One region of the Micromonospora sp. CNZ322 genome, then DNA from elsewhere that is predicted to be linked to it. Evidence: riboswitches for the same ligand, from Rfam matches in the RefSeq annotation. Region 1 holds a riboswitch; each other region holds the start of a gene.
The links. A riboswitch is a leader RNA that binds a small molecule or an ion and turns the genes downstream of it on or off. The one in region 1 is predicted to bind cobalamin.
Positions count from the first base shown of each region.

Region 1 (10,561 bases):
GCGCGTACCGGGAGATCCACTGGCACCAGCAGTCGGAGTGGGCGTACATGCTTAGCGGCAGCTGCCGGATCAGCGCCGTCGACCACGAGGGCCGCAACTTCATCGAGGACGTGAAGGTCGGCGATCTGTGGTTCTTTCCGCAGGGCGTGCCACACAACATCCAGGCGTTGGAGGACGGCGCGCAGTTCCTGCTGGTCTTCGACGACGGGGCGTTCTCGGAGAACAACACCTTCCTGCTCAGCGACTTCTTCGCACACACCCCTCGACACGTGCTGGCCAAGAACTTCGGCTGGACGCTGGAACAGATGGAGAACCTGCCCGAGCGGGAAAAGTACATCTTCCAGGGCGACGTCCCACCACCCCTGCAACAGGACCGGGTGGTCAGCCCGACCGGCGACATCCCGCGAAGCTTCAAGCACCGGATGCTCGCGCAGACCCCGCAGCGGTTCCGCGGCGGAACGGTCCGGATCACCGACTCCACCAACTTCGCCGCCTCCGTGACCACCGCCGCGGCCCTGGTCGAGGTCGAGCCGGGAGGGATGCGCGAGTTGCACTGGCATCCCACCACCGACGAGTGGCAGTACTACATCTCCGGCACCGGGCGGATGGGCGTCTTCGCCTCCCAGGCCGCGGCCCGGACGTTCGACTTCCAGGCCGGCGATGTGGGCTACGTCCCGTTCGCGTACGGCCACTACATCGAGAACACCGGCGACGAGCCACTGGTGTTCCTGGAGATGTTCCGCCATCCCCGGTTCGAGGACATCTCGGTGATGCAGTGGATGGCCAACACGCCCCACGAGGTCATCGCCGACACGATCAACGTGCAGAAGTCGATAGTCGACAGCCTGCCGAACACCAAGCAGGTAGTGATCTGAGCCAGGCGTCCGGCCGTCCGTCTAAGGACGGACGGCCGGTCCGGTGGATCAGCTCCCCGCGGGAGCCGGGGAGGTGGGAGCCGCGGCAGGTCGTCGGCGTCGAGACACCGCACCCACCACCACGTCGATGACGAGGAAGGCGAGCACTGGGAGCCCGAACAGGGGCAGCGCCCAGCCGATCGCCACGGTCACCGGTACGCCGATCAACAGCGCCCAGAGCGACAGGCCGCGTACGCCGCCGCGGGCTGGCGGGGTGCCGGCGATCGCCCGGCGGTCGGCGCGGGTGGGTCGGCGTTGCCACCACATGCGGTAGCCCCAGAAGATGACGCAGAGCAGGCCGAGGGCGAGCGCGGCGAGCAGGATCTGGTTGACCAGGCCGAAGAGGATCCCCATGTGGGCCTGGATGCCGAGGCCGCTCAGTTTGGCCAGCAGGGGCCAATCGGCGAAGTCGCTGCGGGCGGTGACCGTGTCCGAGGCCGGGTCGACGGCGATGCGGTCCTTCTTGACCGGCCAGGTGTTGTCGACCTGCGTGACGGTCCAGGCGGAGCCCGGCTCCGGCGCAGGGCTGATCTCGACCGGCCCGGAGAGGCCCGCGCCGCGAGCGACAGTCAGGACCCGATCGAAGGCCGCCGACTCGACGACCCCGCCCGCCCCGGCGGCGCCGTGCTCGTGGCCCCCACCGGTCTCGGCAGGGGCGGGGGGACCGGTGGTGAGGCTGGTGGAGATCTCCGGAGTGCGGGCGCTCAGCGCGTCGAGACCGGCGGCGAAGTTCGCGCCGGCGTAGCGGGACCAGGTCAGGCCGGTGACGGAGAGGAAGAGGAGTCCGACGGTGAGCCAGATGCCGGTGGTGGCGTGCCATCCTCGGGTACGGCGGACACCCTTACCGGCGGACAGGTCCGGCACGAGCAGATGCCGAGTGGCGGCTCGGGCGGCGCCGCGTCGACGCCACCAGAGGATGACCCCGCCGAGCGCCATCACCCACAGCCAGCTCGCAGCCAGTTCGGAGTAGTGCTCGCCCACCGTGCCCAGGTGCAGGTGGCGGTGCAGGTCGTCCAGCCAGGTGGTGGCTGGCGTGGACCCGAACCAGGTGGTGAGCTGCCCCTGGGACTCGCCGGTGTACGGGTTGATGTAGACAGTGTGCTGGTTCTCGCCCAGCTCGGGCACTGAGAACACCACTTTGGTGGTCCGGTCGCCGTCGCCGGGTTGCACTGTGGTGATGCTGCCGTCGGGGTGCGCGTTGCGGGCGGCCCCGATCTGCTCGGCCAGCGGGAGCTGACGGTCACCCACCTGGGCGACGGTCAGCTGGTCGCCGTAGAGGATCGAGTCGAGTTGCGGGGTTGTGGTGTAGGCCAGGCCGGTCAGTGCGGCGACCACCAGGAACGGGGCGACGAGAATGCCCGCGTAGAAGTGCAGCCGCAGCAGCAGCGCACCGAACGGCGACGTGCGCCGGGCGGGTCGGGCCGGTTTCTCGCCGGTCGTAGCGGTCGTGGCGGGCTCCGGCGTCGGCGTGCCGGACAATTCGGTGAGAGACATGGTGATCCGATCGGAAGAGTCGGGAAGCACGAAGGCGTTTCCCGTACTGGTCTGGTCGCCCGGTGAGGTGTCGCGTCGGCCCTGACTGGTAGTCGGGGGAGAGACGCCGGCGGTTCCCGAAGATCAGGTTCCCGATGTCAGGGTTACCGAGGCGGTAGCGACGGTGCGGGCGAGCCGACCGCATGGGGCGGGTCGGATCAGCGCCGGGCCGCCCGCCGCCACAGCAGCCCAGCCGTCACCAGGACGAGGAGGGCCAGCACGGCAGCCGCGACGAGTACACCGGCGCTCGGACCGCCGCCGGACTTCGCTGCTGCTGCTGCTGCTGCTGCGGCGGCGGACGGTGCGGGCGCTGACGCGCTGACGTTCGCAACCGGCGTGACGCTGGACGTCGGATCGGCCACAGTGAACGGATAGGACCCCTGAACCGGGTGCCCGTCGACGGAGACGACCCGGTAGGCGACCGTGTATGTCCCGTTCGGCAGGGTGTCGGTCACCTGGACCGTGCTCTTCGCTCCGGTGACGACCGGTTCGCCGGTGGGAAGCTTCCGCTTGGCGGCGTCGGTGAGCACGATGGTGGTGAACGCGGGGTCGAGTCGCTGCATGAATTCGAGCGTGATCTCGGTCGGTGTGCTCGGCACTGTCGCGTCCCGGGCAGGCGTGGCCGTCCGGAGCGAGTTGTGCGCCCAGGCCGGGCTGCCCGCGATCAGTACCGCCACGAGGACGGCGAGCACCGCCGCGCCGAGCCGGATGGCGGTGGGGCGAGACGGCGGTACGGTCGTGACGGCTGGCGCGGTCATCCGAGCACCTGCTCGCCGATCCACCCGCCCGGTTGACATCCGGGCGGGATGGCGAAGACAGCGGACCCGATCGGCGTGGTCCACTCGTTGAGCAGGTCCCGGTCGGCCAGCCGGCGCTGGATGGGCAGGAACTGTCGGGCGATGTCGGCCTGGTACGAGGTGAAGATCAAGCCGCTGTCCGCGTGGCCCTCCGCCGTCGGCACCCCGTCGTAGTTGTAGGGCCGGCGCAGGATCTTCAACCGGTCGTCGGTGACGTGGGCGCGGGTCAGGTGAGAGAAGTCGGGGATGACGGTGAGGCCGTCGGCGTCGGTGGCGGCGAAGTCGGGTTCGTCGTGTTCGGCGGTGCCGGTGAGCGGTGCGCCGGTGTCGAGCCGTCGCCCGACGGCGAGTTCGCGGTCGGTCCGGCCGAGCAGGTCCCAGGTTTCCATGTTCATGCTGATCCGGCGGAGCACCACTGTCGTGCTGTCGCGCAGCCACGCCGGGCCGTCCGGGACCCAGAGGGCGGTGTCCATGGGCGCGCCAGGTCGGGGGTTGGCGGTGCCGTCGAGCTGACCGAACAGGTTGCGTTGGGTGTGGCCGCCCGGCTCGACACCCGGGCTACGCCGGAAGCCCTGCTGGACCCACCGCACTGTGGCGAACGGTCGGCTGTCCTTGATCAGGACCCGCTGGGTGTGGGCGACGGAGATCGCGTCGTCGGCGCAGATCTGCAGCAGCAGGTCGCCGCCGGACCAGGTCGGCTGAAGTCGGTCGATGCGGAACGACGGCAGGTCGGTGACCGATGCCGGCCGGCGGTCGTCGACGCCGGCCGCCCGGTAGAGGCCCGGCCCGAAGCCGAAGGTCACTGTCAACCGTGCCGGCAGCAGCCCGAGTTCGGCCTCGGTGTCGGCCAACGCGGGCCGACCCTGGGTCAGCCGGGCGGCGTCGTCGGTGAGCAACCGCAACATCCGGCCCAGCGCGGCCCGGTCGACGCCGGCCCGCAAAGTGAAGGCCACGAACGACGCGTGCGCCTGCGGTTCGGTGGCCACCCCGGCCTGCCGGGCGCCGTGGAACGGCTCGACCAGGCCGCCGACGGTCGCCGCCAGCGTCGCGTCGGCGGCGGTCGCCGACGGCGGCCCGGTCCTCCCCGCAGGGGTGGCGGAGATCGTGGCACCGCCGGCCAGTGCTCCGCCGGCGGCCAGTGCTCCGCCGGCGGCCAGTGCTCCGCCGGTGAGCAGGCCACGCCTGCTCACCGGTCGGACCTGTGGTGTCTGGGTCACGATGCCGGGCTCATGCTCATCTCCGGCGTGGCGCTCATGCCGGTCATCGGTTCGCCGTGCCCGGGGGCGTAGCTCTCCTGCGCGCCGGTGAACGGCTTGGCCATAGCGCGGAACTGTTGGGTCTTGCCGTCGGCGAAGGTCAGGGTGACTGTCAACTCGTCGCCGGCCTGAACGGGCTTGGTGAGGTTCATCAGCATGAGGTGGTCGCCGCCGGGCTCCAGAGCGTGCGAGCTCCTGGCCTTGATCACGATGCCGCCCTGCTTCTGCCGCATGACCATCTTGCCGTCCTTCACGGCCATCTCGTGCAGCTCCATCGGCGACAGGGGGTCGTGGCACTCGTCACCGTGACATCGGTGTCGCCGTCGTTGACCAGGGTCCCGAAGGCCGCCGTCATGCCCTTGTCGGCCGCCTTCACCCAGGGGTCACGAATGCCGAGCACACCAGCGTCCGGGTTGGCCGAGGCCGAGGCCGAGGCCGACGCGGACGGGCCCGCCTGCGCTGTCGACGGAGAGTCGGACGAGCCGCAGCCGGCGACGCCCACCGTCAGGATCGCGGCAGCGAGCACGGCGGCCGAGCGGCGGCGTGAAGCGTTTGGGCTGGTGGTGCGCATGTGTTCTTCCTCCGATGGTTGCTGCTGGGAGGTTGGTCGGCCGCAGCTCGGAGAAAGTTCCGGACTCAGGGAACGTTGATCGTGAACTCCCCGGTGTGCACAGTGCCGGCGACCTGGAAGTCGAAGAAGGCCCGGTACCGGCCCGAACTCGGCGCGGTCAGCCAGAACTTGACCGTCCCGTCGACCAGCTCCTGCTCGGGGTGGACGTGCACGTAGCCGAGATCACCCTCACGAACGACGACCAGGTGCCCGTACGCGCCCAGGTATCGCTTCAACTGCGCCGGGACCGTCGGGTCGGCGCTGACCTGGAAGTGGATCGGCGCCGTCACCCCCACCGTCGGGGAGCCGGTCATCGACACCGTGTACGGGCCAGCCGTCGCCTGCGCCTGAGCGGGCGGCAGCGCGGTCGGGCTGTGCGCGCCGGGCACCGTGTGGTCGACGCCCAGCACGAGAGGCTGCTGCTTGCCGTCGGCCGCGGTGACGGAGAAGTCGGCGAAGACGCGGTAGCCGCCGGGTCGGGCCAGCGTCAGGGGGACGCTCCAGGTGCCGTCGGGTGCCATCGTCGGGTGCAGGTGCTGGTAGCCGGACAGGTCGCGGCCCACCACGATCAGGTGCAACGGCTTGTCGTGGACGACAGCGAAGCGGGTCGCCGCCTGCCGGTCGGTCCCGACGATGCGGAACCGGTAGTCCGCGCGTACACCAGGCGGTTGGGACCGCTCCAGCGGTTGCAGGGTGTACCCGCCGGCGCTGACCGTCGTCCCGGTCGCCAGCGTCGCGCCCGTCGCGTCGTCACCCCGATGCGTGTGCGGCCCCGTACCGGCCGGGTGTTGGTGCCCGTCGGTCGCCGAGCCCACCTGGCCCGAGTCGGGCGGTCCACCGGCTGACGGTCGTGCGTTGCCGGTCGCCGGGCTCTCGTCGGCGGTGCCGATACGGGCCAACCCGAACCCGGCCAACAGGGCCACCACCAGACCACCGACGAACAGCGCCAGGTGGGTGTTGCTCAACCGGGACCCAGGCGTCGCGGCGGCCAGGTCCGTGTCGGGCCGTGGTCCGGAGTCGACCGCCGGCTCGCCGTCCGTGCTGGCGAGGGCCTTGGTCACCTGATCGGTGGGCGTCGGATCGACAGCAACGCCCGTGCGGGCCGTGACGACCGTGTTGCCCTTGCGCTCCGCCGGCACGGTGGCGGGCCGCTGCTTGTCGCTCGCGGTACGCGCGACGACGCCGCTCGCCGCGCCGACCTTGCCCCCGCCGGTCTTGCCCTCGCCGACCTTGCCGCCGACGGTATTGCCAGTGCCGGTCCTGTTCATGGCACGGGCGCCACCGCCGCGTCGACCGGAGGTCGCCGCCGAGGTACGGCCCCGGCCGGTGGGTGTGCCGCCGGATCGGCGACGCCAGACGACGAACCCCGCCATCGCTCCGACCGCCGCGACCGCCGCCGCCCAGCCGGCCCAGGCCGGTGCCCCAGGACCGCTCTCCTCGGTCGACCCGGTCGGCGGGGCCGCCGCAGCCGGCGGGGTCGACGGATCGTCCGCGGTGGTCGGCACCGCCGAGGCCTGCCCGGACGTGTTGTGCTGCTCGGTGGCGGCCACCAGCGCCGGGTCCGGTTGGGTCGACGGCGGGCTCCATCCCTTCGGCGCTGCCGTCACCCGCCCGTCGTAGCGGAAGGTCAGGGTGCCCCGCACGGTGTCGCCGTCCGAGGCGACCGACAGGTAGCTCACCGAGTACTGACCCTTGGCGGGCAGGTGGGCGACGGACACCACCGCGGGGAACCCCGTGGTGTACTCGCGTGGCTCGAACTGTCCGTTGACCAGGAAGTACTCGCGCACCGGCTTGTCCAGCGGCTTCGGCTCCCCCTGCGACCAGCCGTTGTCGACACGGGTGCCGCCCGGGGCGGTGATCGTGAAGAACGCGTTGGCGGCAGCCTTCTCGGTGAAGTAAAGCTGCACCGACGTCAACGGCTCGCGCACTGTGGCGCCGCTCGCCGGTGTGGACATGGCCAAGGTCCCGTGAGCTGCGGCGGGTTGGGCGGACGCGAGGAGGGCGACCGCCGAGGCGAGGAGGAGTGCGAGGAGGCCCGAGACCACCCGCCCGCAAGTCTGGGGGAGACGACGCATCTGGATATCCTCACCCTCGCGAGACTTTTTTCAAGAGGTGGCGATCTTCTTCCTCAGACGACAAAAGTTGACGATGAGGCCATCCGCCGCCCCGGCGGGACGCCCCGGGTGGACACATTCCCTGGCCAGCTATGCTCGCCGGCGGCGCTGGTTCGCCCCGTCGTGACCGGCTGGGCGTCGTAAGAGGGAACCCGGTGGAAATCCGGGGCTGCCCCGCAGCGGTGAGTGGGAACGACCGCCGTCATCAGCACTGGGCCAGTGGCCTGGGAAGCGACGGCCAGTAGGGGACCGGCGCGACCGGTCAGGCCCGCGAGTCCGAAGACCTGCCGGCACCGCGTACACAACCGTGTGCGCTGCCGTCGGCCTCGCGGGTGGGCTGAGCGGGTGACGGGTCGTGCGTGTGGCGCACGGCCAGGTCCTCGTCAGCGTGTGTCCGCGACCCGGCGGTGTGGTTTCCCGAGGGACGGACTACCGCTGTGCACGACACCACCACGATCGCCGGCCGAGCGCCGTCGGCGTCGCACCTGACCCTTTCGCAGATCATGGACCAGCACCACACCAACCTGATGGGTACGGTGCACGGCGGCCGGATCCTCAACCTCATCGACTCCGTCGCCGGTGTGGTCGCCGCCCGGCACTCCGACGGACCGGCGGTGACCGCCGCCATCGACGAGACGGCGTTCCTCCGCGCGGTGCGCGTCGGTGACGTCGTGCACGTCGACGCCCGGATCACCTGGGCCGGCCGCAGCTCGATGGAGGTGGCGGTCAAGGTGACCGCCGACCGGTGGGACCGGGCGGTGCCGCCCACCGACGTGGCAACCGCCCACCTGGTCATGGTCGCCATCGACGACGACGGCCAGCCTCGTACCGTGCCGCCGCTGCTGCCGGAGACCGATGGGGACCGGCGACGGTACCGGGAGGCGGAGATCCGCCGGAAGCACCGACTGGCGCTGCGGCGGGCGCTCCTCGACGGTGCCGAAGACGACTGACCCGTGCGCGGTCCGCCCGTGGCGGCGCTGGCGCGGTCCGAGGAACCCGCCCCGCCGCCTATCCGGTCGGATAGCGTCCACGTGAAGCCTCGATCACGGAGAGTGTGGATGGTTATGCGCGCTGCGGTGCTGCGGGAGTTCGACGTTCCGCTGACGGTCGAGGAAATCGGCGATCCCACCCCCGGGCCCGGCCAGGTGCTGGTGCGGATCGTCGCCAGCGGGGTCAACCCGCTCGACACGAAGATCCAGGCTGGAAAGGCCGCGCACGCGCGGGTCGAGCTGCCCGCGGTGCTCGGCCTGGACCTTGCCGGCGTCGTCGCGGCGGTCGGCGCGGACGTGACCGGATTCGAGCCGGGAGACGAGGTGTACGGGCTGTGCGGGGGCGTGGGCGACCTCCAGGGTTCGCTTGCCGAGTACGCCGCAGTAGACGCCCGGCTGCTGGCCCGCAAGCCGAACACCCTCTCGATGCGGGAGGCCGCCGCGCTGCCACTGGCGGCGATCACCTCCTGGGAGGGGCTCGTCGACCGGGCCGGGGTCCGCGCCGGGCAGAAGGTGCTGGTGCACGGCGGTGCCGGCGGTGTCGGATACGTGGGCGTGCAACTGGCCCAGGCGCGGGGCGCCGAGGCGTACGCCACGGGCGGGCCGGCGAGCATGCGGGTGATCGAGAGCCTGGGCGCCGTGCCGATCGACTACACCACGAGCACTGTCGAGGAGTACGTCGAGAGGTACACCGGCGGCGAGGGGTTCGACATCGTCATGGACAACGTCGGCGGCGCGACGCTCGACGCCTCGTTCGCGGCGGTGCGCACCTACCACGGGCACGTCGTCAGCGCGCTGGGCTGGGGCTCACACTCGCTCGCCCCGCTGTCGTTCCGAGGCGCGACCTACTCCGGCGTGTTCACGTTGCTGCCGATGCTCACCGGGCGGGGCCGCGAACACCACGGCGACATCCTGCGCGAGATCGCGGCGCTGGCCGACGCCGGCGCGCTGCGCCCCCGACTGGACGGGCGCAGGTTCACGCTCGACACGGTCATGGACGCCCACCACCTGGTCGCCGGCGGCACCGCCGAGGGCAAGGTCGTCGTGGACGTCGCCGGTTGAGCCGAGCCGTTCGTTTCCGCAGAGTGCTCTTCGGTTCTACGCAGCGGTCGACAAGGTTCTATGTGGCCTGGCAGGGGAGTGTGCGCAGGTCAAGGCGGTAAGGAGCTGTTGGTGGGCCTGGCCTTGTAACTGGGAGCAGATTGGGTGCAGGTTGGCGAAGCGGTCTCCGCGCCCGAAGTGCCCACCGACGCCGGAGAGAGACGATGGCTGTGATTTGTGGTGATGCGGTGGAGCGGTGCGGCGTGACCTCCCAGTAGAGGTCGAAGTGGTCAGGCGTCCTGCTGCCGGGATGGCTGGTGCCGGCCGGCGTCTCGGGCCGCCTAACGCCATGCCTGTAGGTGTGCTGTAGGTCGATGTGAAGCGTTGTGGGGGGCTTGCTGGGGTCGGCCGCGGTTCCGTCATTTGAGACTCCGATCCCACGGTCAACGCCCTGGCCAGGCGCTTCGGGGTGGAGACCTCTTCGGCGGCACCGAAGATGTCAGCCATGGTGCTCCCGGCCGTCAGTTGGGTGACGTCCGCTCAGCTGCCGGTGGCCTATCCTCCCGTGCGTGGATGAGCGCATGTGGCACCAGAGTTCCGACGTATCCCTTGTCATCCGTACCGATTTTGCCCATCCACAGGAATGGACAGCGATTCAGGCGGCGATCGCTGAACCGCAGACAGAAGACGGGTTCACCGCTTTCGTTGCATTCGTCGATGATCGTGCGTTCGAGGGGATCACGCCGTCGCAGCTCCTGGAGGTGGTGCCCGCGGATTTCAATCATGCCGTTGCCTTCCTCGTCGACACGAAGGCGCTGACCCACCCTGATCGGCCGATCCTGGTAGTCAACCTCTACGACTACGTGGAAGATCTAGAGGACCAGGGCAAGGGGCCGCAGTACGGTGCCACGTTCCGAGTCCTGCCGTCCGAGATGTGGTCGGTTCAAAACAACCTCACGATTTCGAACATGGACTGGGAAGATTTTGCCGACAATGCGAACGGCGAAGGCATCTTCCGCGGCTTCTACTAACACGCAACCTGATGCGAACATCTGCCGCCGCATGGCGCATTAGCCGTCCGTACACCCTCACGGCCAGTACGGCATCGAGATCGCCCGCCGAATCATCAGGCGATGATCGTGGCTGCAGACCCGGCCGCCAGCGCCATGGTCGGCGTGACTCACCATGATTGCTGGACGAGTCAGCTGACGGACCTACCCGAGCAGCGCCGCCGCCGCGGCCAGGGTGGCCAGCGACAGCGTCGTAGTCACTACCACCGCCCGGTTGGCCACCGCCTCGCCGACGCC
Region 1 covers NZ_VITD01000012.1:190,743-201,303, forward strand. The annotation lists gene FB453_RS25585 (cupin domain-containing protein) at 1-875, shown strand, start outside; gene FB453_RS25590 (PepSY-associated TM helix domain-containing protein) at 924-2,408, opposite strand; gene FB453_RS25595 (copper resistance protein CopC) at 2,606-3,205, opposite strand; gene FB453_RS25600 (Dyp-type peroxidase) at 3,202-4,461, opposite strand; partial or broken gene FB453_RS25605 (copper chaperone PCu(A)C) at 4,458-5,071, opposite strand; gene FB453_RS25610 (copper resistance protein CopC) at 5,137-7,185, opposite strand; cobalamin riboswitch at 7,317-7,530, shown strand; gene FB453_RS25615 (acyl-CoA thioesterase) at 7,728-8,174, shown strand; gene FB453_RS25620 (zinc-dependent alcohol dehydrogenase family protein) at 8,283-9,275, shown strand; gene FB453_RS25625 (DUF6924 domain-containing protein) at 9,824-10,285, shown strand; gene FB453_RS25630 (AEC family transporter) at 10,469-10,561, opposite strand, start outside.

Region 2 (10,561 bases), on a different contig from region 1:
GGACGGGTCTCGGCGGCGGCGTCGGCCGGGTGCGGGCCGTCCGGGCAGGCCGGGTCGGGCTCGGCCGGATCACAGCCGAACCGGCAGCCGGCCACCCGGCGCACCGGGGGCAGCAGCGCGGCGAGAGCCCGCACGGCGGTGGACTTGGCGGTCCCCTTCTCACCCCGGACCAGGACCCCGCCGATCGCCGGGGAGACCGCGTTGAGCAGCAACGCCAGCCGCATGTCGGCCATGCCAAGCACCGCGCTGAACGGGTAGGTCGTCACTGGGCCTTCTTTCGTTCGCGACTGCGGGGCTCGCAAAACCGGCTCACTCCTCGCGTTCACACCCGGTCCTCCAGGTCGCCCTCGCTGGCCAGGTACGTGTCGCGCAGCCGGTCGAGGGTGGCCGGCTCCGGCTTGGCCCACAGCCCCCGGTCAGCGGCCTCCAACAGCCGCTCGGTGATGCCGCGCAACGCCCACGGGTTGGACTGCTCCAGGAACTCCCGGGTGGTCTCGTCGAAGAGGTACGCGGCGGCCAGGTGCTCGTACATCCAGTCGTCGACCACACCGGCGGTGGCGTCGTAGCCGAACAGGTAGTCCACTGTGGCCGCCAGCTCGAACGCGCCCTTGTAGCCGTGCCGGCGCATCGCGGCGATCCACTTGGGGTTGACCACCCGGGCCCGGAACACCCGCCGGGTCTCCTCACCCAGCGTGCGGGTACGCACGTCGTGCGGCATCGCCGAGTCACCCACGTACGCCTGCGGTGACGTGCCGGTGAGGTGGCGGACCATCGCCACCATCCCGCCGTGGTACTGGAAGTAGTCGTCGGAGTCGACGATGTCGTGCTCGCGGGTGTCCTGGTTCTTCACCGCCACCGCGATCCGGGCGAACGAGCGCTCCATGTCGGCGCGCGCCTCCCGCCCGTCCAGGCCCCGGCCGTACGCGTATCCGCCCCACACCGCGTACACCTCGGCCAGGTCGGCGTCGCTGCGCCAGGTCCGGGCGTCGATCAGGGGCAGCAGCCCAGCGCCGTACGCGCCGGGCTTGGAGCCGAAGATCCGGGCGGTGGCCCGCCGCTCGTCGCCGTGCTCGGCGAGGTCGGCGGCGACGTGCGCCCGCAGGTAGTTCTCCTCGGCCGGTTCGTCCAGGGCGGCGACCCGCCGGACGGCGTCGTCGAGCAGCGCCACCACGTGCGGAAACGCGTCGCGGAAGAACCCTGAGATGCGCACTGTGACGTCGACGCGCGGGCGGCCCAGCTCGGCGGTCGGCACCACCTCGATGCCGGTCACCCGCCGGGACCGGTCGTCCCAGACCGGCCGGCAGCCCAGCAGCGCGAGCACCTCGGCGATGTCGTCGCCCTGGGTCCGCATCGCGCTGGTGCCCCACACTGTCAACCCCACCGAGCGGGGGTACGCCCCGGTGTCGGCGAGGTGCCGGGCCAGCAGCGAGTCGGCGAGGGCCACCCCGACGTCCCAGGCGTTGCGGCTGGGGATGGCCTTCGGGTCGACGGAGTAGAAGTTGCGGCCGGTGGGCAGCACGTTGACAAGGCCGCGGGTGGGTGAGCCGGACGGGCCGGGCGGCACGAACCTCCCGTCCAGCGCCCCGAGTGTGTTGGTCAGCTCGTCGGTGGTCCGGTCCAGTCGGGGCACCAGCTCGGTGGCGGCGAAGTGCAGGACCGCGGCGACGTCCGGGATCGACCGACCGGTCACCTCGGTCACCACGGCGTCAACCGTGTCCACTGCCCAGTCCAGGGTCTCCATGCCCACGACCAGCCGCCGCGCGAGGGCCTCGATGAGGTCGATCGCGTCGGCGGCGGTGCCGGCCGGCCCGTCCACCACGTCGGTCAGCGCCGCAGGCAGTGCCAGTCGCTGTCCCGGCGACGCGAGCAGCTCCTGCTCGTCGAGGGAGTACGCGACGGCGAGGGCCTGTCGCAGGCCGGGCAGGGCCCGGGCGCCGCCCCAGATCTGTGGTGCGCGCAGCACCGCCAGGACCAGGTTGACCCGGGGCTCACCGGTGGGCGCGTCGGCGAGGATGTGCAGCCCGTCGCGGATCTGCACATCCTTGACCTCGCACAGGTACCCGTCGAGGTGCAGCACGAAGTCGTCGAAGTCGTCCGCGTCGGGCATCGCCTCGGCGTGCAGGTCGTGGTGCAGCTCGGCGGCGCGCACCAGGTCCCAGATCTGGGCCCGTACGGTGGGCACCTTGGCCGGATCGAGGGCCTGCACTGTCGCGTACTCGTCGAGCAGTTGTTCCAGTTTGGCCAGGTCGCCGTAGGTCTCGGCGCGGGCCATCGGCGGGACCAGGTGGTCGACGACCACGGCGTGCGCCCGCCGCTTGGCCTGGGTGCCCTCGCCGGGGTCGTTGACGATGAACGGGTACACCAGCGGCAGGTCGCCGAGGACCGCGTCGGGCGCGCAGTCCTCGGCCAGGCCGAGGCCCTTGCCGGGCAGCCACTCCAGGGTGCCGTGCTTACCGAGGTGCACCACGGCGTCCGCGCCGAAGCCGCCGTCCGCGACCGGTGCGGTCAGCCAGCGGTACGCGGCCAGGTAGTGGTGGCTGGGCGGCAGGTCCGGGTCGTGGTAGATGGCGATCGGGTTCTCCCCGAAACCGCGGGGCGGCTGGATCAGCAGCACCACGTTGCCGAAGCGCAGCCCCGCGAGCACGATGTCGCCGCCCTCGGTGTACAGCTCGCCCGGCGGCTCACCCCAGTGCTCCCGCATCCGCCCGCGCAGCTCGGCCGGGACCTCGTCGAACCAGCGCCGGTACGTCGGTCCCGGTATCCGGGCCTCGGCGGCGGCCAACTGTTCCGGGGTGAGCCACTCCACGTCGTGACCACCGGCGGCGATCAGCGCGTGGATCAGCGCGTCGCCGTCGTCGGGCGGTGGCGCGTCACCCAGGTCGTAGCCGGCCTCAACCAGCGCGGCGAACAGCCGGACCGCCGAGGCCGGGGTGTCCAACCCGACGGCGTTGCCGACCCGGGAGTGCTTGGTGGGGTACGAGCTGAGCACCACGGCGACCCGCTTGTCGGCGTGCGGCACGTACCGCAGCCGGGCGTGGCGCACCGCGAGCCCGGCGACCCGGGCGGCCCGCTCGGGATCGGCGGCGTAGACCGAGAGCCCGTCGGCGTCGATCTGCTTGAACGAGAACGGCACGGTGACGATCCGGCCGTCGAACTCGGGGATGGCCACCTGCATGGCGGCATCCAGAGGGGACAGGCCGGCGTCGCTGTCGGCCCACTGCGCGCGGGTGCTGGTGAGGCAGAGCGCCTGGATGACCGGCACGTCCAGGGCGGCCAGCGCACCGACGTCCCAGGCGTCCTCGTCGCCGCCACCGGAGGCGTCCGCGGCGACCGCGCCGCCGGCCGCGAGCACCGTGACCAGCAGCGCGTCACAGCGGGCGAAGAGTCCGAGTGGGCCGGCGCCCGCGGTCAGCCCGCGCAGCGAGCCGCAGAAGATCGGCAGCGGGTTGCCGCCCGCTTTGCGGACCGCGTCCGCGAGCACGTCGACGAAGTCGGTGTTGCCGGCGAGGGCGTGCGCCCGGTAGAAGACGATCCCCACCGTGGGCCGATCCGGGTCGGCGGGGTGTTCGCCGTGCACGCCGTACGCCGGGGTGGGCGCGGGTGCGGCGAACCCCTCCCCGGTGAGCAGCACCGTGTCGGAGAGGAACCGGGCCAACTGCCCCAGGTTGTCCGGACCGCCCTCCACCAGGTACGCCAGCGACTGGGTGACCACCCCGGACGGCACTGTGGAGATGGCCATCAGCTCCGCGTCGGGCAGCGCCTCGCCGCCGAGCACGACCGTCGGCACGCCGGTGGCGAGCACCGCGGCGAGGCCGTCCGGCCACGCCTGCCGACCGCCGAGCAGGCGTACGACGACGAGGGCGACCCCGTCGAGCAGGGCGGGCACCTCGTCGGCGGCGACCCGCGCGGGGTTGGCGAGCCGGTAGTCGGCGCCGCTGGCGCGGGCGGCCAGCAGGTCGGTGTCGGCGGTGGACAGCAGCAGGATGCGCACGGCAGGCTCCGGAAAGTGACGCCCTGGGCCCTCACGGGGGCGACCGGGGCGATTCGGGTGGGTACGGCGTCAGCCGGTACGACGGCCCGAGCGAACGGCACACCGACGCATGGGTCGGGGCCGGTCAGCGCCGGGCGATCAGCTCAGCGGTGCCGGTGGCCGGTGTCCTTGGAATGCGCTGCCTGGAGCGCAATACGACGACAATCGTCGATGAATGAGACGCCGTGCGTCATCGGGTCCTCCTCGGGTGTCCACGCCCTGGGGTACGTCCCGACGGCCGAAGTATCCTGGCTTCCGGATCGACGCTCTCCCCCGGCCTTCCAACCGCAGACACACGGCCGTGACTCACGAGGGGGGATCGCTCCCCGGTGACAGTGGCGGGACCGCGTCGGATTCGCACCGACTTCCTTCACTGCCGTCAGGCCGCGAATGCTGCCACACCGCCGCGCCGCCGGTCAACGCGGACCCCACCACCATCCGACCACGCCCACCACATTGACCTGCGAAAATATCGGCGTGCGGGTGATGCCTCTCGCCGCAACGGCGGCTGGGCGGACTGATTGACCGGCCTCGCGGAGTGGCCCGTGGCCGGGGGCGGAGTGTTCACGCGGCCCCTTTGGAGCTGATGTCGTAGACGATTCAGCCGCCTCGGCTTCCGGTCCGCGTCTCGGCTTCAGGTCCGGACGTACGGCGATGTCGCCAACGATTCAGCTCTAAAGGCGCCGAACGACACACGCCCGGGACCGAACACGCCACGCGCGACGACCGACACCGCTCGACGCCCCGATCAGCGGGCGTGGCGTTCCGGGTGGGCCCGGCTCCAGGTCCGCATCCGCTCCGGGTAGCCGGTGCGCGCCGCCTCGTACAGCGGCACCGCGTGCTTGCGGGCGATGCCCCCGGCCGCGCGGGGCGTTCCGGTACGGCGGCGGATCCACTCGCCGTCGTGGGCGATCGCCACCACAGTGGTGTCCGTCGCCGTCGTCTCCGGTTCCAGGTAGAACTCCACCCCGCGCCGAGTGGCCACGAACGCCTCCAGCGCCGCGAGGTCGTCGCGGGTCGCCTCCCGGTCCAGCTTCGTCGGGGTCGCCTCGGCACCCCGTGACCGGCGGTTGAACCAGCTCATGCCCCGCCCCTCTCCTCGACGTCCCTCCAGTGCAGCACCGGTTCCTGGCAATACGCTGCACGCCGGATGGGAGAGAGCTGACCTGCGTCGGGAAATCCTGTGGAACCCGCGGCGGGTGGGCGGTGTCATGAGTGTGATCCGAACGGAGGCTCCCCTGGACGACGAGGCGCTCGTCACCCGCGCTCGGGCAGGTGACCTGGAGGCGTACAACCTCCTGGTCGCCCGGCACACCGCGTCCGCGTACCGGACCGCGGTGCTGCTCGGCGCGGGCTCGGACTCCGAGGACGTCATCCAGGAGGCGTTCGTGAAGGCGTACCGGAAGCTGTCCCGTTACCGGGGTGACGCGTCCTTCCGGTCGTGGCTGCTCGCCATCGTCGCGAACGAGACCCGCAACCTGCACCGCTCCCGTGGCCGGCGCGACGGGCTCGTCCTGCGGGCGGCGGCAGCGGACCCGACGTCCGAGATCGCCGAGGACGACGCGGTCGGCGCGGTCCTCGCCGGGGAGCGCCGGGCGTCGCTGGTGCAGGCCCTGCGACAGTTGCCGGTACGGGACCGTGAGGTGATCGTCTGCCGGTTCTTCCTCGATCTCACCGAGGAGGAGACGGTGGCGGCTCTGGGTTGGCCCCGAGGCACTGTGAAGTCGCGGACGTCCCGGGCGCTGGCGAAGCTTCGCGGCCTGCTCGACCGTGAGGAGGTCCGGCATGGGTGACCTCGAACGGGAACTGCGCGACCTGTCCGCCTGGCTGGACACCCCCGATCCGCCCGACGTGACCGCCCGCGTCCGCGTACGACTCGGCACGCCCGCGCCACGACGGCGTCGGTGGCGGTCGCTCGCCGCGGTGGCGCTCATCGCCCTGCTGGTGGCGCTGTTGCCGCCGACGCGGGCCGCGATCGCCGACGTCGTCACGGGGCTGCTGCGCTTCGCCGGGGTCAGCATCGCCACCTCGCCCGCCCCGACGCAGCCCTCCGGCACCGCGTCGCCGTTGCCCGGGCAGCGGACCGTCGCCCTGGACGAGGCGCAACGGGCGGTGCGGTTCCCGATCCGCCTGCCGACGATGCTGGGCACGCCGGAGCGGGTGCTGGTGGCCGACCCGGACGCCACGGGCCGGTACCGGGTGGCGACGCTGCTCTACGACGGGGGCGCGCTGCGCGTCGACGCGTTCGACGGTCACCTCGACCTGGCCTTTCACAAGGAGGTCACCCCGCCGGGCGCGAACTGGGTTCACGTGAACGGCGACTTCGCCATCTGGGTCGACGGCCCACACGCGTTGTCCTACGTGGACCGGGCGGGCGAGATCCGCAGGGAGACCGCCCGACTGGCCGCCTCGACCCTGATCTGGCAGGACAACGACGTGAGCTACCGGCTCGAGGGCACCCTCACCAAGGCCGAGGCGATCGAGATCGCGCGCTCACTGGGCTAGTACGCGTTCGGGTCCCAGTCCGCGAGCTGCTCCATCGGCTGGGTGTCGCCGGTGGTCTCCAGGTCGTCGAGCGGGACGCGGTCGTAGAAGTAGAGGACCAGTTCGCTCGCTGCGCCTCGCATCGCCATGTCGCCCGGCTCCGCGTCGGCAGCGAGGTCGTCGCAACGGACGCCGTCGGCGTTGAGGGTCAGGCGCCAGGAGCGGCCCTCGGCCGTGTGCAGGTCGATGGTCGCCGGCTTGAACGGCCAGGGGACTGTCGTCGCCGCGACAGTCGTCAGGAACTCGTCGACGCCCTCGACCGCGACGTCCGTCGGCAGCGGCTGCGTGGCCCCCTGGGTGAGCTGGGCGTCGTAGGTGTGGACGGCCAACTCCTGGATCTGGTGCCGGGCCACGGCTCCGCTGGTCTGCGGGGCCTGCGAGCGGCCCCACCAGGTCCAGCAGCCGCGGTCCGGGCCGGCCGCGCGCATCGCATCGAGCATGAGCTCGGTCGACTCGGCGAGCCAGGCGTCCAGGGTTTCGCGGTCCCGGGGTGCGGTCGGGGCGCCCTTCGGGTCCGTCCTCGCCGGGGGCTCGGCGCCCGGGCCCGCCGCGATGATGGCGGCCTGACGCCGGCGGCCGTCGCCGAGATGCTGTGCCAGTTCGCGCAGCGTCCAGTCCGGACAGGTCGGGACCTGGACGTCAAGGTCGGGGGCGGACGCGATCGCGGCGCGGACCGCGGCCGAGCGGTCTTCGATCAGCCGCAGGACCTCAGGAAAATCCAACATGTTCTGCACCTCGGTTGTGTACCAGTACGCTCCGACCACGGACAGCGAATTTGTCTGACGAACGCATCGACAGCCGAGCGGAGCGCTGACGGTCAGCCCGGTCTACGAGTCGTCTCGGCCCTGCCAGGTCGTCACACAAGCCTCGTTACCCTCGATATCGGCGAGAACCCAGAAGGCGGGAGCATGGGACGCGGATACAAGTCGGCCGCCGGCCGCCAGCGCGGCTTCGATCCGTCGTGGTGCCTCGTCGTGCGGGACGCAGATGTCGAAGTGGATGCGATTCCGGTCCGGGCGTGGCTGATCCATCTGCTGAAACCACATCGCCGGCCCCTGCCCGACCGGGTCGACGATCGGATCCCTGGGACCGTCGGCTCCCGCCTCGTCCGTGTAGCCCAGCACGGCCTTCCAGAACGGCCGGACCGCTGCGATGTCGAGCGCGTCGACAGCGATCTCCACGAGCTGCACCGACCGCGAAGCTCCCGTACCAATCTCAGGCTCCGTCCGTAGCCCGACGTTCCGCATGGCGGCGGAAATCCGATGCGCAAGGTCGATATCGCAAGCGGTGAGCGACGCCCGATCCGCCGACTGCAGGGTCAGGACGACCCGGTCTGGTCGGATATCAGCGCGTAGGTGCCCGTCGGCGTCGCTACCGCACGCCGCCACCGCACGCGCCGCCGCCTCGGTTGCCTGGACCAATGAGCCGACGGGGACCGACGTGCGCAACGCGCCCAGCAAATACCGCCATCCCTGGTCGCTGACCGCGTCCGAGGCCGCCTGCCGACCCAGTGTCTGTTCCACCTAGACATCCTCACACGCGCCCGTAAGGGTCTGTCCCCTCTGGCCTCGCCGCCGTCAACCCGGTAAACGTTCCCGGTCAGAGCACTAGGAACCCGGCGGGCCCGGGCGGTGTCGGAAAGGTGCGACGAGTCCTCGGCGCGTACCGGAAGGGGCGAGATGGGTTCCTGGGGCAGGTTGATGCTGGCATCCTCGGTGGTCCTGCTGGCGGGGTGCACGGCCACCACCAGCGGCGCGGCGCCGACGGCGGGGGCGGCCACCACGGCGAGCACCGAGACCGCCTGCGCGGCGCGCGTCGAGACGGGGTCCCTGCCCGACTGGGCGGACGCCGGGTTCAGCGGGGACGCGCGGGTTCCGCACGTCTTCGGCGCGAAGGGTGACATCGTGGCGGTGCTGTTCGCCCATCCCCTGCGGCAGGTCCGGACGGACGGGTCGAACAACAAGATCCTCTGGGTGGCCCGCGCCGCCACGACCTCGCCCGACCCGACCGCACCGGCAACCCTGGTGATCACCGCGAGGCTGGACGGCACCGACACCCGGGTGATCCGGGAGGTCGCCGGCGGTCCCGGCCCGTCGATCATCGACCTGCCGCAGGCCGGTTGCTGGCGCCTCGACCTGCGCTGGTCCGGGCACATCGACACGATGGACCTGGTCTACGCCCCCTGAGCTACCCAGGTCTCCGCGGTGCTTCGAGCGATGCGGAATCGGCGACGTCGCGGCCCGCCCTCGCCGCCACCGCCGCTTATGGTGTGGTCGTGCCGATCACCTTTCAGCTTCCCGAGGGTCGGGACGTGCTGATGGACCGGACCGCGGATCGGACCGAGGAGGAGCTGTCATGACCGTCCCAAACCATGAGCCGTACTGGCATGCGGCGATTCACTTGGGTGAGCTGGCGGCAGTGGCATGACGCCGCTGTACGTGGCGGCGGACATCCACGGTCACCGGTCCGAGTTCTGGGAGTCACTTCGCGAGGCCGGGCTCGTCGACCACACGGGGCGCTGGTCCAGGAGTGGGGCGCGGTTGTGGCTGCTCGGCGACTACGTCGATCGCGGCCCGGACGGTATCGGCGTCATCGACGACATCCAGCGGCTAGCCGTCGCCGCACGTGCGGCGGGCGGCCACGTCGGGGCGTTGTTGGGTAACCACGAGGCGCAGTTGCTCGCCGCGCACCGGTTCGGCACCATGCCCGTCGCCGGCTGGGACGAGCCCGGCGGGTTTCGCGGTGGCTGGGCCCGATTCGGCGGACGTGAGAAGGACCTGCACCAGCTGACGCCACAGCATCTCGAGTGGATGTCGCAGCTGCCTGCGGTCGCGGTCGTCGACGGGTTCCTGCTCGTGCACTCCGACACCGCCCGGTACCTGGAACTCGGATCCAGTGTGGCCACAGTGAACGCGGCAGTCACCACTGCTCTCGGCTCCAGCGACCCCTCGGTGTGGCTGGACTTCTGTGGCCGGATGAGCGATCGGGGCGCCTTTCGTGACGTCGGGTCGGCGAAACCCGACGATCCGGTGTCGCTGATGCTGCGCACGCTCGGGGGCAACGTCCTCGTCCACGGCCACAGCACCCTCACCAAGCACTTCGGCGTGGCGCCGCAGGATGTCACAGTCGCGCTGCGGTACGCCGACGACAGAGTCATCGCCATCGACGGCGGCGTCTACGAGGGCGGCCGGATCCTGCTCACTCGACTCCGCTGACTCTGGCTAGGCTGCCCGACGTGCTGGAGGACATGCGGACGGCGGCGCGCAACAACGCCGAATGGTGCGACATCGTCTGCGGCTGCCAGGGGTTGGCCGGCCGTACCGACGCCGACGCCTGGTCGGTCCCCCACCGTTCGCCACAGTGGTACCCGGACGCGGTCACAGTGCGGCCGGGCGTCAACGCCGAGGCCCTGCTGGCCCGGATCGACGCGGGGCCCGGCGCGTCGGTGAAGGACAGCTTCGCCGACCTCGACCTGGCCCGGTACGGGTTCCGGGTGCTCTTCGACGCCCAGTGGATCCACCGGCCACCGTCGGCACCACCTGTCGACACACCGCTGGCCCCGGTCACCACACCCGACGAGCTGGCGGCCTGGGCGGCGGCCCACGGCGGTGGGGACCTGTTCCGCCCCGCGCTCCTGGCCGACCCCCGGGTACGGGTTCTCGCCCGCCGCGACGACCGGGGCGTGATCATCGGTGGGGCGGTGCTCAGCGGCGACGGCCCATACGGCGTCTCCAACCTGTTCACCCGCACCGACAACTCCCCGGACATCTGGCGCGCGGTGTGCGCCACAGTGCCCGACGCACCGCTGGTCGGCTACGAAACCACAGCGGACCTGACGCCGGCGCTCTCCGCCGGCTTCACCACCACCGGCCCACTCCGCGTCTGGCTGCACGCCTAGCGCTCCGGCCACGAGCTCCGCGCACGGACAGCTATGCTGGGCGGCATCGGCACCGATCCGGCCATCACCGGGGAGCCTCCGGAAGAACG
Region 2 covers NZ_VITD01000002.1:529,504-540,064, forward strand. The annotation lists gene FB453_RS07505 (magnesium chelatase subunit D family protein) at 1-326, opposite strand, end outside; gene cobN (cobaltochelatase subunit CobN) at 323-3,991, opposite strand; cobalamin riboswitch at 4,250-4,426, opposite strand; gene FB453_RS07515 (hypothetical protein) at 4,779-5,114, opposite strand; gene FB453_RS07520 (RNA polymerase sigma factor) at 5,242-5,823, shown strand; gene FB453_RS07525 (hypothetical protein) at 5,816-6,535, shown strand; gene FB453_RS07530 (maleylpyruvate isomerase N-terminal domain-containing protein) at 6,532-7,299, opposite strand; gene FB453_RS07535 (VOC family protein) at 7,402-8,097, opposite strand; gene FB453_RS07540 (hypothetical protein) at 8,275-8,760, shown strand; gene FB453_RS07545 (metallophosphoesterase) at 8,998-9,789, shown strand; gene FB453_RS07550 (hypothetical protein) at 9,810-10,472, shown strand.
Region 2: linked by a shared signal. The riboswitch ahead of cobN (cobaltochelatase subunit CobN) and the one ahead of FB453_RS25615 (acyl-CoA thioesterase) in region 1 are both predicted to bind cobalamin.

Region 3 (10,561 bases), on a different contig from region 1:
CCAGGGCACGGGTGGCACCCAGCACCGGGTCGAGGTCCAGCCGCAGCTCGGCGGCGATGCTGTGGTCGGGGCGGAAGCCCGTGGCCGCGACCACACGGTCGACGGTGATCGACTCGACCCTGCCGTCGCCGTGCCGTAGGGCCACACTCACCCGGCCGCCCGTCGGGGTGAGCGTCTGCACGGAGAAGCCGGTGAGCAGCCGGATCCGTCCGGCGTCGACGTGCGCACGCAGCCGTACGCCGAGCGCGCCCCGCGCCGGGAGGGCGTCGGCGTCCCCGCCGCCGTAGGTACGCGTCGGCGCGGCGGCCCGGATGGCCCAGGTCACCTCGGTGCCGGGCTCGACGGCGGCCAGCTCCGCCAGGGACAGCAGGGTGTTCGCGGCCGAGTGACCGGCGCCGACCACCAGGGTGTGCCGTCCGACGAACCGACCCCGGTCGGCGCCGAGGACGTCCGGCAGCGCGTGCTCCAGGTACGCCGCCGCGTCGGCCTCCCCTCGCGCGCGCAGACCGGACGCGCCGAGGACGTTCGGCGTGTTCCAGGTGCCGGAGGCGTCGATGACGGCGCGGGCGACCAGCTCGTCGCCGTCGGCGAGGCGGAGCAGGAACGGTGCGGTGTCGCGTCCGGCGGTACGCAGCCGGTCGAGGCCGAGCCGGCTGATCGCCTCGACGCGTGCCCCGTACCGCACGTAAGCGCTACGAGGACTGGAAGCTCGACGACCCGGCCGGCAGGGGCGTCGACGCCGTGCGCCCGATCCGCGACGAGATCCGGGACCGGGTGGAGAAGCTCCTCACCGACCTGAACCTCGTCACCGGACCGAGGCAGACCCCTCAGCGGCCTCCGGCGTAGCGGGCGCGCTCGCCCAGCTCCTCCTCGATGCGGATGAGCTGGTTGTACTTGGCCGTGCGGTCGGAGCGCGACAGCGAGCCGGTCTTGATCTGACCGCAGCCGACGCCCACAGCCAGGTCGGCGATGGTGGTGTCCTCGGTCTCCCCGGATCGGTGCGACATCACCACCCGGTACCCCGCCTTGTGCGCGGCGTCCACCGTCGCCAGGGTCTCGGTGAGGGTGCCGATCTGGTTGACCTTGACCAGGATCGCGTTGGCGTAGCCGCCGTCGATCCCGTCGCGCAGCCGGTCGACGTCGGTGCAGAAGACGTCGTCGCCGACCAGCTGCACGCGCTCCCCCGCCACCGCGGTCAGCCGCTTCCAGCCGGTGATGTCGTCCTCGGCCATCGGGTCCTCGATCGAGCTGATCGGGTACCGGGAGACCAGGTCGAGCAGGTAGTCGATGTGCTCCTCGACGGTGCGCCGGCGTCCCTCGCCGACGTAGTCGTAGACGCCCGCGCGGAAGAACTCCGAGCTGGCCGGGTCGAGGCAGATCCGCACGTCGACGCCGGGCTGGTAACCGGAGTCCTCGATGGCGCGCAGCACGAACCGCAGCGCCTCGTCGGCGTCCGTGACGTTCGGCGCGAAGCCGCCCTCGTCACCGACGTTGGTGTTGTGCCCGGCGGCGGCCAGGGACGCCCTGAGGGTGTGGAAGACCTCCGCGCCCATCCGGACCGCCTCGGCGAAGGTCTGCGCTCCGACCGGGGCGATCATGAACTCCTGGAAGTCGAGCGGATTGTCGGCGTGCGCGCCACCGTTGATGATGTTCATCATCGGCACCGGCAGCAGGCGGGCGCCGACGCCACCGACGTAGCGGTACAGCGGCTGCCGGTGGGCCAACGCCGCCGCCTTCGCAGTCGCCAGGGACACCGCCAGGATCGCGTTGGCGCCCAGTCGACCCTTGTCCTTGGAACCGTCGAGAGCGATCATCGTCTCGTCGATCAGGGCCTGGTCCTCCGCGTCGAGCCCGAGCACCGCGTCGGCGATCTCGCCGTTGACCGCGGCGACGGCCGTGCTGACGCCCTTGCCGTGAAAACGCGTCCGGTCCCCGTCACGCAGCTCGACCGCCTCGTTCGCCCCCGTCGACGCGCCGGACGGAACCGCCGCCCGGCCGGTCGACCCGTCGGCGAGGACCACGTCGGCCTCCACTGTCGGATTGCCCCTGCTGTCGAGGATCTGCCGAGCACGCACCCGACTGATTGCCGTCATCACACACTCCCTGCTCAAGCTGCCTGTTCGCAGCCAGACTGGCAGGAAACGGCGGCCCTGACACCGCGACGATGGACACGTTGACCCGTACCCCGGGGTGCGGGTTTAGGGTCGCGGGATGCGGGTGGGTGAGTTGGCACGCCGGACCGGAACTACGGTCCGGGCACTGCGGTACTACGAGTCGGCCGGGCTGGTCGTACCCCGGCGGCTGGGCAACGGCTACCGCGAGTACGACCCGATCGCGGTGCGCCTGGTGGCGCAGATCCGGGAGCTGATGGCGCTCGGCCTCACCGTCGAGGAGACCCGCCCGTTCGTCGAGTCGATCGCCGATGGTTCCGACGACACCGACGTGTGCGCGGCGGCGGTGGCCACGTACCGCAGCACCATCACCAACCTCCAGGAGCGGATCGGCAAGTTGACCGCCCAGCGGGACGCGCTGGACGCGCGCCTGGACGCCGCCGCGACCCAGGTCGTACCCGGCAGTCCCGCCGAAGGCGCCGACCCCATCGCGCTGGTCGGCGTCAGATTGCCACCGCTGTCCTTCTACGGCACCGACGGCCGCCCGGTCGATCTCGGCGCGCTCGGCCCCGGCCGCAGCGTCATCTTCGTCTACCCGCTGACCGGACGACCGGGCGTCGACCTGCCCAACGGGCTGCTGGAGATCCATGGCGCGCGCGGCAGCACCGAGCAGGCCGCCTGGTTCCGCGACCACCACGCCGAGCTCCGCGCGGCCGGCGCCGCCCGGGTGTACGGCCTGTCCGCGCAGTCGACCGGGTACCAGCGAGAACTCGCGCACCGACTGCGGTTGCCCTACCCGCTGATCCCCGACCCGAGGCTGACCCTGGCCGACGCGCTGCGGTTGCCGACCCGCACCGCCAGCGACATGACGCTCTACGAGCGGCTGACGCTGATCGTCGCCGACGGCGCTGTCGAACACGTCTTCCACCCGATCCCGGACCCGGCGTCGCACCCACTGCACGTGATGCGGTGGCTCACCAAGCGACGCCAGGCCCCCGGATCGGTTGCCGCCTAGAAATCGTCGTCGAAGGCGACAGTGCCGGTCACCCCGACCTGGTACGCCGACACCCGCCGCTCGAAGAAGTTGGACAGCTCCTGGACGTCCTGCAACTCCATGAAGCCGAACGGGTTGCTCGACCCGTAGTGCGGGGCGATGCCGAGCTGGGCGAGGCGGCGGTCGGCGACGTGCTGGAGGTACTCCCGCATGTCGGCCAACGTCAGACCGGGCACACCATGGCCCAACAGGTCCTCGGCGAACTGCACCTCACACTCGACCGCCTCGGTGAGCATCCGGCGAACCTGGTCGGCGAGGTCGTCGTCGAACAGGTCCGGTTCCTCGGCACGGACGGTGTCGACGACGTCGAACGCGAACGCCATGTGCATGGACTCGTCGCGGAACACCCAGTTGGTGCCCGAGGCGAGGCCGTGCAGCAGGCCGCGGGAGCGCAGGAAGTAGACGTACGCGAACGCGCCGTAGAAGAACAACCCCTCGATGCAGGCGGCGAAGCAGATCAGGTTGAGCAGGAACGTCCGCCGGTCCTCGCGGGACCGCAGCTCCCGCAGGTCGTTCAGGGAGTCGATCCATCGGAAGCAGAACTCGGCCTTGCGACGGATCGAGGGGATGTTCTCGATGGCGGCGAAGGCCTCGAAGCGCTCCGTCTCGTCGGGCACGTACGTGTCGAGCAGGTTGAGATAGAACTGGACGTGCACGGCCTCCTCGAACAGCTGACGGGACAGGTAGAGGCGACCCTCCGGGCTGTTGACGTGCTGGTAGAGGTTGAGCACCAGGTTGTTGGCGACGATCGTGTCACCGGTGGCGAAGAACGCCACCAGGCGGCTGACCAGGTGCCGTTCGGCCGGCGACAGCTTGTCCAGGTCGGCGAGGTCGGCGTGCAGGTCGACCTCCTCGACCGTCCAGGTGTTGCGGATCGCGTCGCGGAACCGGTCGAAGAAGTGCGGGTAGCGCATCGGGCGGAGAGTCAGGTCCATCCCGGGGTCGAGCAGCATGTGCGTGGTCCTCGTGTCGGCGGTGGTGGCGTCGGTGGTGGCGCTGTCGGCGGGAGTCACTGGCAGGCCTCGCACGACTCGGGGTTCTCCAGCGAGCAGGCCAGCGCCTCCGCGTCAACCGCGACGGCGGGCGCGACAGCGCTGACGGTGGCCTGCTGGATCCGCGTCGCGGGGCGCGAGCGCAGGTAGTAGGTGGTCTTCAGCCCGACCTTCCAGGCGTACAGGTACATCGAGGAGAGCTTGCCGATGGTCGGCGCGGCCAGGAACAGGTTCAGCGACTGGGACTGGTCGATGAACGGGGCGCGGGCGGCGGCCAGGTCGATCAGCGCCCGCTGCGGCAGCTCCCACGCGGTGCGGAACAGCTCCCGTACGCCGGCCGGCAGCTCGGCGATGTCCTGCACCGAACCCTCCGCCCGCTTGATCGCCGAACGGATCCGCTCGGTCCACAGACCGCGGGCCTTCAGCTCGCGTACCAGAGCGGTGTTGACCTGGAGGAACTCCCCCGACAGAGTCTCGCGCTTGAACAGGTTGGACACCTGCGGCTCGATGCACTCGTAGCACCCGGCGATCGAGGCGATGGTCGCTGTCGGCGCGACCGCCACGAGCAGCGAGTTGCGCAGCCCGTACGCCTCGACCCGCTCGCGCAGCGCGTCCCACCGCGCGGTCTGCGTACCCTCGACACCCCACAGGTCGGGCTGGAGCTGGCCCCGCGCGGCCCGGGTCTGCGGATACGCCGGATGCGCGCCGAAGTCGCGCGCCAGGTCGGCGGAGGTCTCCAGTGCGGTCAGGTACAGCTCCTCGCTGATCAGGGTGGACAGCTCCCGCGCGGCCGGCGAGTCGAACGGCAGCCGCAGCGCGAAGAAGACGTCCTGGAGGCCCATCAGCCCGAGTCCGACCGGCCGCCAGCGGGGGTTGCTCGCCGCCGCCTGCGCGGTCGGGTAGTAGTTGATGTCGATGACCCGGTCGAGGAAGGTCACCGCGGTCCGCACCGTGGCGCGTAGTCGCTCCCAGTCGATGCCGCCGTCGGTGAGATGGGCGGCGAGGTTCACCGAGCCGAGGTTGCACACGGCGGTCTCGGTGTCACTGGACACCTCGACGATCTCGGTGCAGAGGTTCGACAGATGCACCACGTTGCCGGGCTCGGCGGTCTGGTTGCAGAGCCGGTTGGCGGCGTCCTTGAAGGTCATCCAGCCGTTGCCGGTCTGGGCGAGGGTCCGCATCATCTTCCCGTACAGCTCCCGTGCCGGGACCTGTCGTACGTAGCGACAGTGCGCCTCGGCCTCCCGGTACGCGGCGTCGAACCGCTCCCCCCACAGGTCGGGCAGCTCGGGCACCTCGTGCGGGTCGAACAGCGACCACAGCTCGTCGGCCTCGACCCGGCGCATGAACTCGTCCGGGATCCAGTTGGCCAGGTTGAGGTTGTGGGTACGTCGGGCGTCCTCGCCGGTGTTGTCCCGCAGTTGCAGGAACTCCTCGATGTCCGGGTGCCACGGCTCCAGATAGACGCAGGCCGCGCCCTTGCGCCGGCCACCCTGGTTCACCGCGGCGACGCTCGCGTCCAGCGTGCGCAGCCACGGCACGATCCCGTTGGACTGCCCGTTCGTGCCCCGGATCAGCGCGCCCCGGGAGCGGACCCGGGAGTACGCGATGCCGATGCCACCGGCGAACTTGGACAGGTTGGCGACCTGGGCGTACCGCTGGTAGATCGAGTCCAGCTCGTCGAGCGGGGAGTCGACCAGGTAGCAGGAGGACATCTGGGTGTGCCGGGTGCCGGAGTTGAACAAGGTCGGTGAGCTGGGCAGGTAGGCCAGGCTGGACATCAGCCGGTAGAAGTCGACCGCCTCGTCGGCCGTCCGGGACAGACCGCAGGCCACCCGCAGCAGCCAGTACTGGGGGGTCTCCAGCACCAGTCGGCTGGTGGGGTGGCGCAGCAGGTAGCGGTCGTACACGGTGCGCAGGCCGAAGTACTCGAACCGGCGGTCGCCGTCCGGGTCGATGGCGTGGTCGAGGGTCGCGGCGTGCGCGGCGACGAACGCGGCGGTGTCGTCACCGATCAGGCCCTCGGCGTGGCCGACCCGGATCGCCGCGCTGAACGAGGTGATGCCCTGTCGACGCACCTCCTTGTCGACGTAACCGGCCAGCAGCCGCGCGGCGAGGCGCGAGTACTGCGGCTCCTCACCGATCATCTCGGCCGCGGTCTGGATGGACAGCCGGTCCAGTTCGGCAGTGGTCGCGCCGTCGTAGAGGCCGCTGATGGTACGGGTGGCCACCCGCATCGGGTCGACGTCGGTCAGGTCGTCGGCCCACCGTTCAACCGCTCGGACGATCTTGTTCACGTCCACGGGTTCGGTGCCGCCGTCGCGCTTGCGGACCTGCATCGGCGTCCGCCGCACTGTCGCGTCGCCGCTGGTCGGGACTACCTCGGTGACTGTCACCACTCGCTCCTCGGAGTTCGAGACCTGGTGGCCCGGACGCGAGGGGACAGACACCAACGGACGCCACGCCAGCCCGGCGTGGGTCAGGGGGCGTCAGCCGTCCCACGCGGCCTCGGACCGCCGCCCACCCGGGTACGGGTACGCGGCGCGCTGGCAGGTCTTCGGACTCGCGGGCACGACCGGTGTCGCCGGTCTCCTACTGGCCGTCGCTTCCCAGGCCGATTGGTGGCCCAGTGCTGTTGACGGCGGTCGTTCCCACTCACCGCTGCGGGACAGTCCCGGATTTCCACCGGGTTCCCTGTTGCCTCGACCACCCCGGATGAGCGGCCGAACCAGCTGCGCTCGACACCATATATAGGGACGCAGCCGTTGTCACACCCCACATGTCGTTCTCGGGCGTGTCGGTGCCGACTCGGTGACCACCGTCACCACCCCGGCCGGCCACGCCAGGCCGACCGACGCCCGGCACCGGAGACGGGCTCTTCGGGCGGGTGTCGACAGTCGACAGAGATTTGACGTATCGAGACCAGGGTGGCGCAGGCCGCACTCATACGCCACCGTCAATGCCCCGTGATGGGATGGAACATCCAATCTCCACGGACCGCCACTCCCGCCACCTTCACCCGTCAACCGGCATGATGGGCGGCAAGGCGGATCAGCACGGCGAGGCAAACATCATATGTCTGCGGGCCTGCGATGATCGACATCGTTGACGCGCCGGAGCGGCCCTCCGTATACTCCCAGTGATCATCTGATCTTTAGCCTAGCCGGGCGAGGAGCGCATGCCGCAGATCACCGCCGTCACCGTCGAAGACGTCCGCTTCCCCACCTCCCTGACCGCTGACGGGTCAGACGCCATGAACAAGGACGGCGACTACTCGGCGGCCTACGTCGTCCTGCACACCGACGGCGTCGACGGCGTGGGCGCGCCACTCGCAGGGCACGGCCTGACCTTCACCATCGGTCGAGGCAACGACATCGTCGCGGCGGCGGCGGTCCACCAGGCACAGCTCCTGGTGGGCCTGGACGTGGCGACGATGGCAGCGGACATGGGCGCGGTCTACCGCCTCCTCACCTCCGACTCGCAACTGCGCTGGCTCGGCCCCGAGAAGGGCGTCGTCCACCTGTCCCTGGCCGCCGTGCTGAACGCATCGTGGGACCTGGTCGCCCGGCTCGCCGACAAGCCGCTGTGGCGGCTGCTCGTCGACATGTCCCCCGAGCAACTCGTCGACATCGCGGACCTGCGCTACCTCTCCGACGCGCTGACCCGCGACGAGGCACTGGCCATCCTGCGGGCCAAGGAGGGCACGAAGGCCGCCCGCCTCGCCGAGCTCGACCGGACCGGCTACCCCGCCTACACCACATCCGCGGGTTGGCTCGGCTACGGCGACGACAAGCTGCGCCGGCTCTGTCAGGAAGCGGTGGACACCGGCTACGGCTACGTCAAGCTCAAGGTGGGCGCCAACCTCGACGACGACATCCGCCGATGCGCGATCGCGCGCGAGATCCTCGGGCCGGATCGCAACCTGATGATCGACGCCAACCAGGTGTGGGACGTCGGTCAGGCCATCGAGTGGGTCACCGCCCTCGCCCAGTTCACGCCACTGTGGATCGAGGAGCCGACCAGCCCCGACGACATCCTGGGCCACGCGGCCGTCCGCCGCGCCGTCGCGCCGATCGGCGTCGCCACCGGCGAACACTGCCACAACCGGGTGATGTTCAAGCAGCTGTTCCAGGCCGAGGCCATCGACTTCTGCCAGCTCGACACCGGCAGGTTGGCCAGCATCAACGAGATCGTCGCCGTGCTGCTGCTCGCCGCGAAGTTCGACGTCCCGGTGTGCCCGCACGCCGGCGGTGTCGGGCTGTGCGAGATGGTCCAACACGTGTCGGTGCTCGACTACGTCGCGATCTCGGGGGACCTCACCAACCGGGTCACCGAGTTCGTCGACCACCTGCACGAGCACTTCACCGATCCCTGCATCATCCGGGACACCGGTTCCGGCAGCGGATACGTCCTGCCCAGCCAGCCCGGCTACTCCACCCGGATGCGTCAGGAGTCGGTGGCGCTCTACCGGTTTCCCGACGGCCACTACTGGGCGGCGACAGACCCGACTACCGTGTCATCTCCGGAGGCGGCGTACGTGATCGCGGGTGGGAAGGCCACCCCCGCCGGCCGCTAGGGGGGTCGGTCATGTCTCGCACTGACGAAGTGGTCAACGGCATCAAGCGGATGATCCTCGAAGGGCAGTTCAGGCCCGGGGACCGGCTGCCCATCGAGAAGGACCTCGCCGAGCAGCTCGGTGTCTCGCGGGGGTCCCTGCGCGAGGGGATGTCGGCCCTGTCGATCCTCGGCATCGTCAACATCCGCCAGGGCGACGGCACCTACGTCACCAACCTCGACGCGCCACAACTGCTGGCCCCGATGGGTTTCGTGGTGGACTTCCAGGGCCAGGGCGACCCCCGCCACATCCACACCGTTCGCCGTCTGCTGGAGTGCGAGGCCGCCTGCCTGGCGGCGACCAGGATCACCGACGAGGCCCTGACCCAGGCGGGTGACCTGCTCGACGAGGCGGCCCGGTTGATCGGCCAGTCACCGCCGGACCACGAGCGGATCATGGAGATCGACATCGCCTTTCACCGGATCATCGCGGTGCACGCCGAGAATCCGGTGCTGGTCGGCCTGATCGAAGCCTTCGCCGGGCGCACCATCCGTGGCCGGCTCTGGCGGAGTCTGCACGAGGAGGGCGCGGACCTGCGGACCCATGACGAACACGTGGCGATCCTGAAGGCCCTCGTGGCGCGCGACCCGGAGCGGGCGCGCACCCGGATGGCCAACCACCTGATCGGCGTGGAGGAGTCGTTGCAGGGGTTACCCGACGACGCTGACGCCAGCATCGAGACGGCCCGGTCGTGACGGCCGATCCTCACGGCTGCACGTCGAGCAGCCCCTCGTCGTACAACGCCGTCCAGAGCTGATCCGGGACGTCGACAGCAGATCGACGCAGGGTTTCGGTCACCTGGGCCTCGTCGCGCATGCCGACCACCGTCGAGACCACGGCCGGGTGACGACGGACGAACGCCAACGCCGCCTGGGGCAGCGTGACGCCGTACATCTGACAGACCCGCGCTATCCGGCGGGCCTGATCAATCACCTCTGCCGGCGCCTGCCGGTAGTCGTAGACGGCGTCGGTCGGCGGCATGTCCCGGGCCAGCAGCCCGGAGTTGTAGACGCCGGCGACCACCACGCCGACGTGGCGGGCCTGCGCGAGGGGCAGCAGGTCGGTCAGGGCGCCCTGCTCCAGCAGGGTGTACCGGCCGGCGCACATCACCACGTCCACGTCGGTCTCCGCCACGAAGCGGGCCAGCATCGCGGACTGGTTCATCCCGGCCCCGACGGCACCGATCACGCCCTGTTCCCGCAGCTCCACCAATGCCGGGATCGCCTCGCGCGCGGCCTGCTCCCAGTGCTCGTCCGGGTCATGCAGATACACCACGTCGATCCGGTCCAGGCCGGTGCGCCGAAGGCTGGCCTGCAGGGAACGGTGTACGCCGTCGCGGCTGAAGTCCCAGACCCGGCGATGGTCGGCGGGAACGTCGAACCCCTCCGGATCACGCCGGTGCGCCGTCTCCGGTGACGGCACGAGCAGCCGGCCGACCTTCGTTGAGACCACGTACTCGCCGCGCGGGCGGGCGCGCAGGGCCGCGCCCAGGCGCCGTTCGGACAGGCCCAGCCCGTAGTGCGGTGCCGTGTCGAAGTATCGGACGCCGCCTGCCCACGCGGTGTCCACCGCGGCGGCGAACTGCTCGTCCGACGTCGCGCGGTAGAGATTGCCGCCCTGGGAGGCGCCGAAGCCCAGTGGACTCAGCCGCAGCGGCGAACCGACGCCGCTGCGGGTCGCCGGACGGGCGGGATCGCGCGCGCCCCGCTGGGCGACAGCCGTCACCGCTCGTCCCGATCCACGTTGGTGCTGCCGGTCATCGCCGCGACCAGATCGTCGGTGGTGACCT
Region 3 covers NZ_VITD01000005.1:211,435-221,995, forward strand. The annotation lists partial or broken gene FB453_RS14950 (FAD-dependent oxidoreductase) at 1-688, opposite strand, end outside; gene FB453_RS14955 (hypothetical protein) at 670-846, shown strand; gene eno (phosphopyruvate hydratase) at 828-2,093, opposite strand; gene FB453_RS14965 (MerR family transcriptional regulator) at 2,212-3,126, shown strand; gene FB453_RS14970 (ribonucleotide-diphosphate reductase subunit beta) at 3,123-4,118, opposite strand; gene FB453_RS14975 (ribonucleoside-diphosphate reductase subunit alpha) at 4,175-6,496, opposite strand; cobalamin riboswitch at 6,689-6,905, opposite strand; gene FB453_RS14980 (enolase C-terminal domain-like protein) at 7,336-8,733, shown strand; gene FB453_RS14985 (FadR/GntR family transcriptional regulator) at 8,745-9,467, shown strand; gene FB453_RS14990 (aldo/keto reductase) at 9,478-10,497, opposite strand; gene FB453_RS14995 (ATP-binding cassette domain-containing protein) at 10,494-10,561, opposite strand, start outside.
Region 3: linked by a shared signal. The riboswitch ahead of FB453_RS14975 (ribonucleoside-diphosphate reductase subunit alpha) and the one ahead of FB453_RS25615 (acyl-CoA thioesterase) in region 1 are both predicted to bind cobalamin.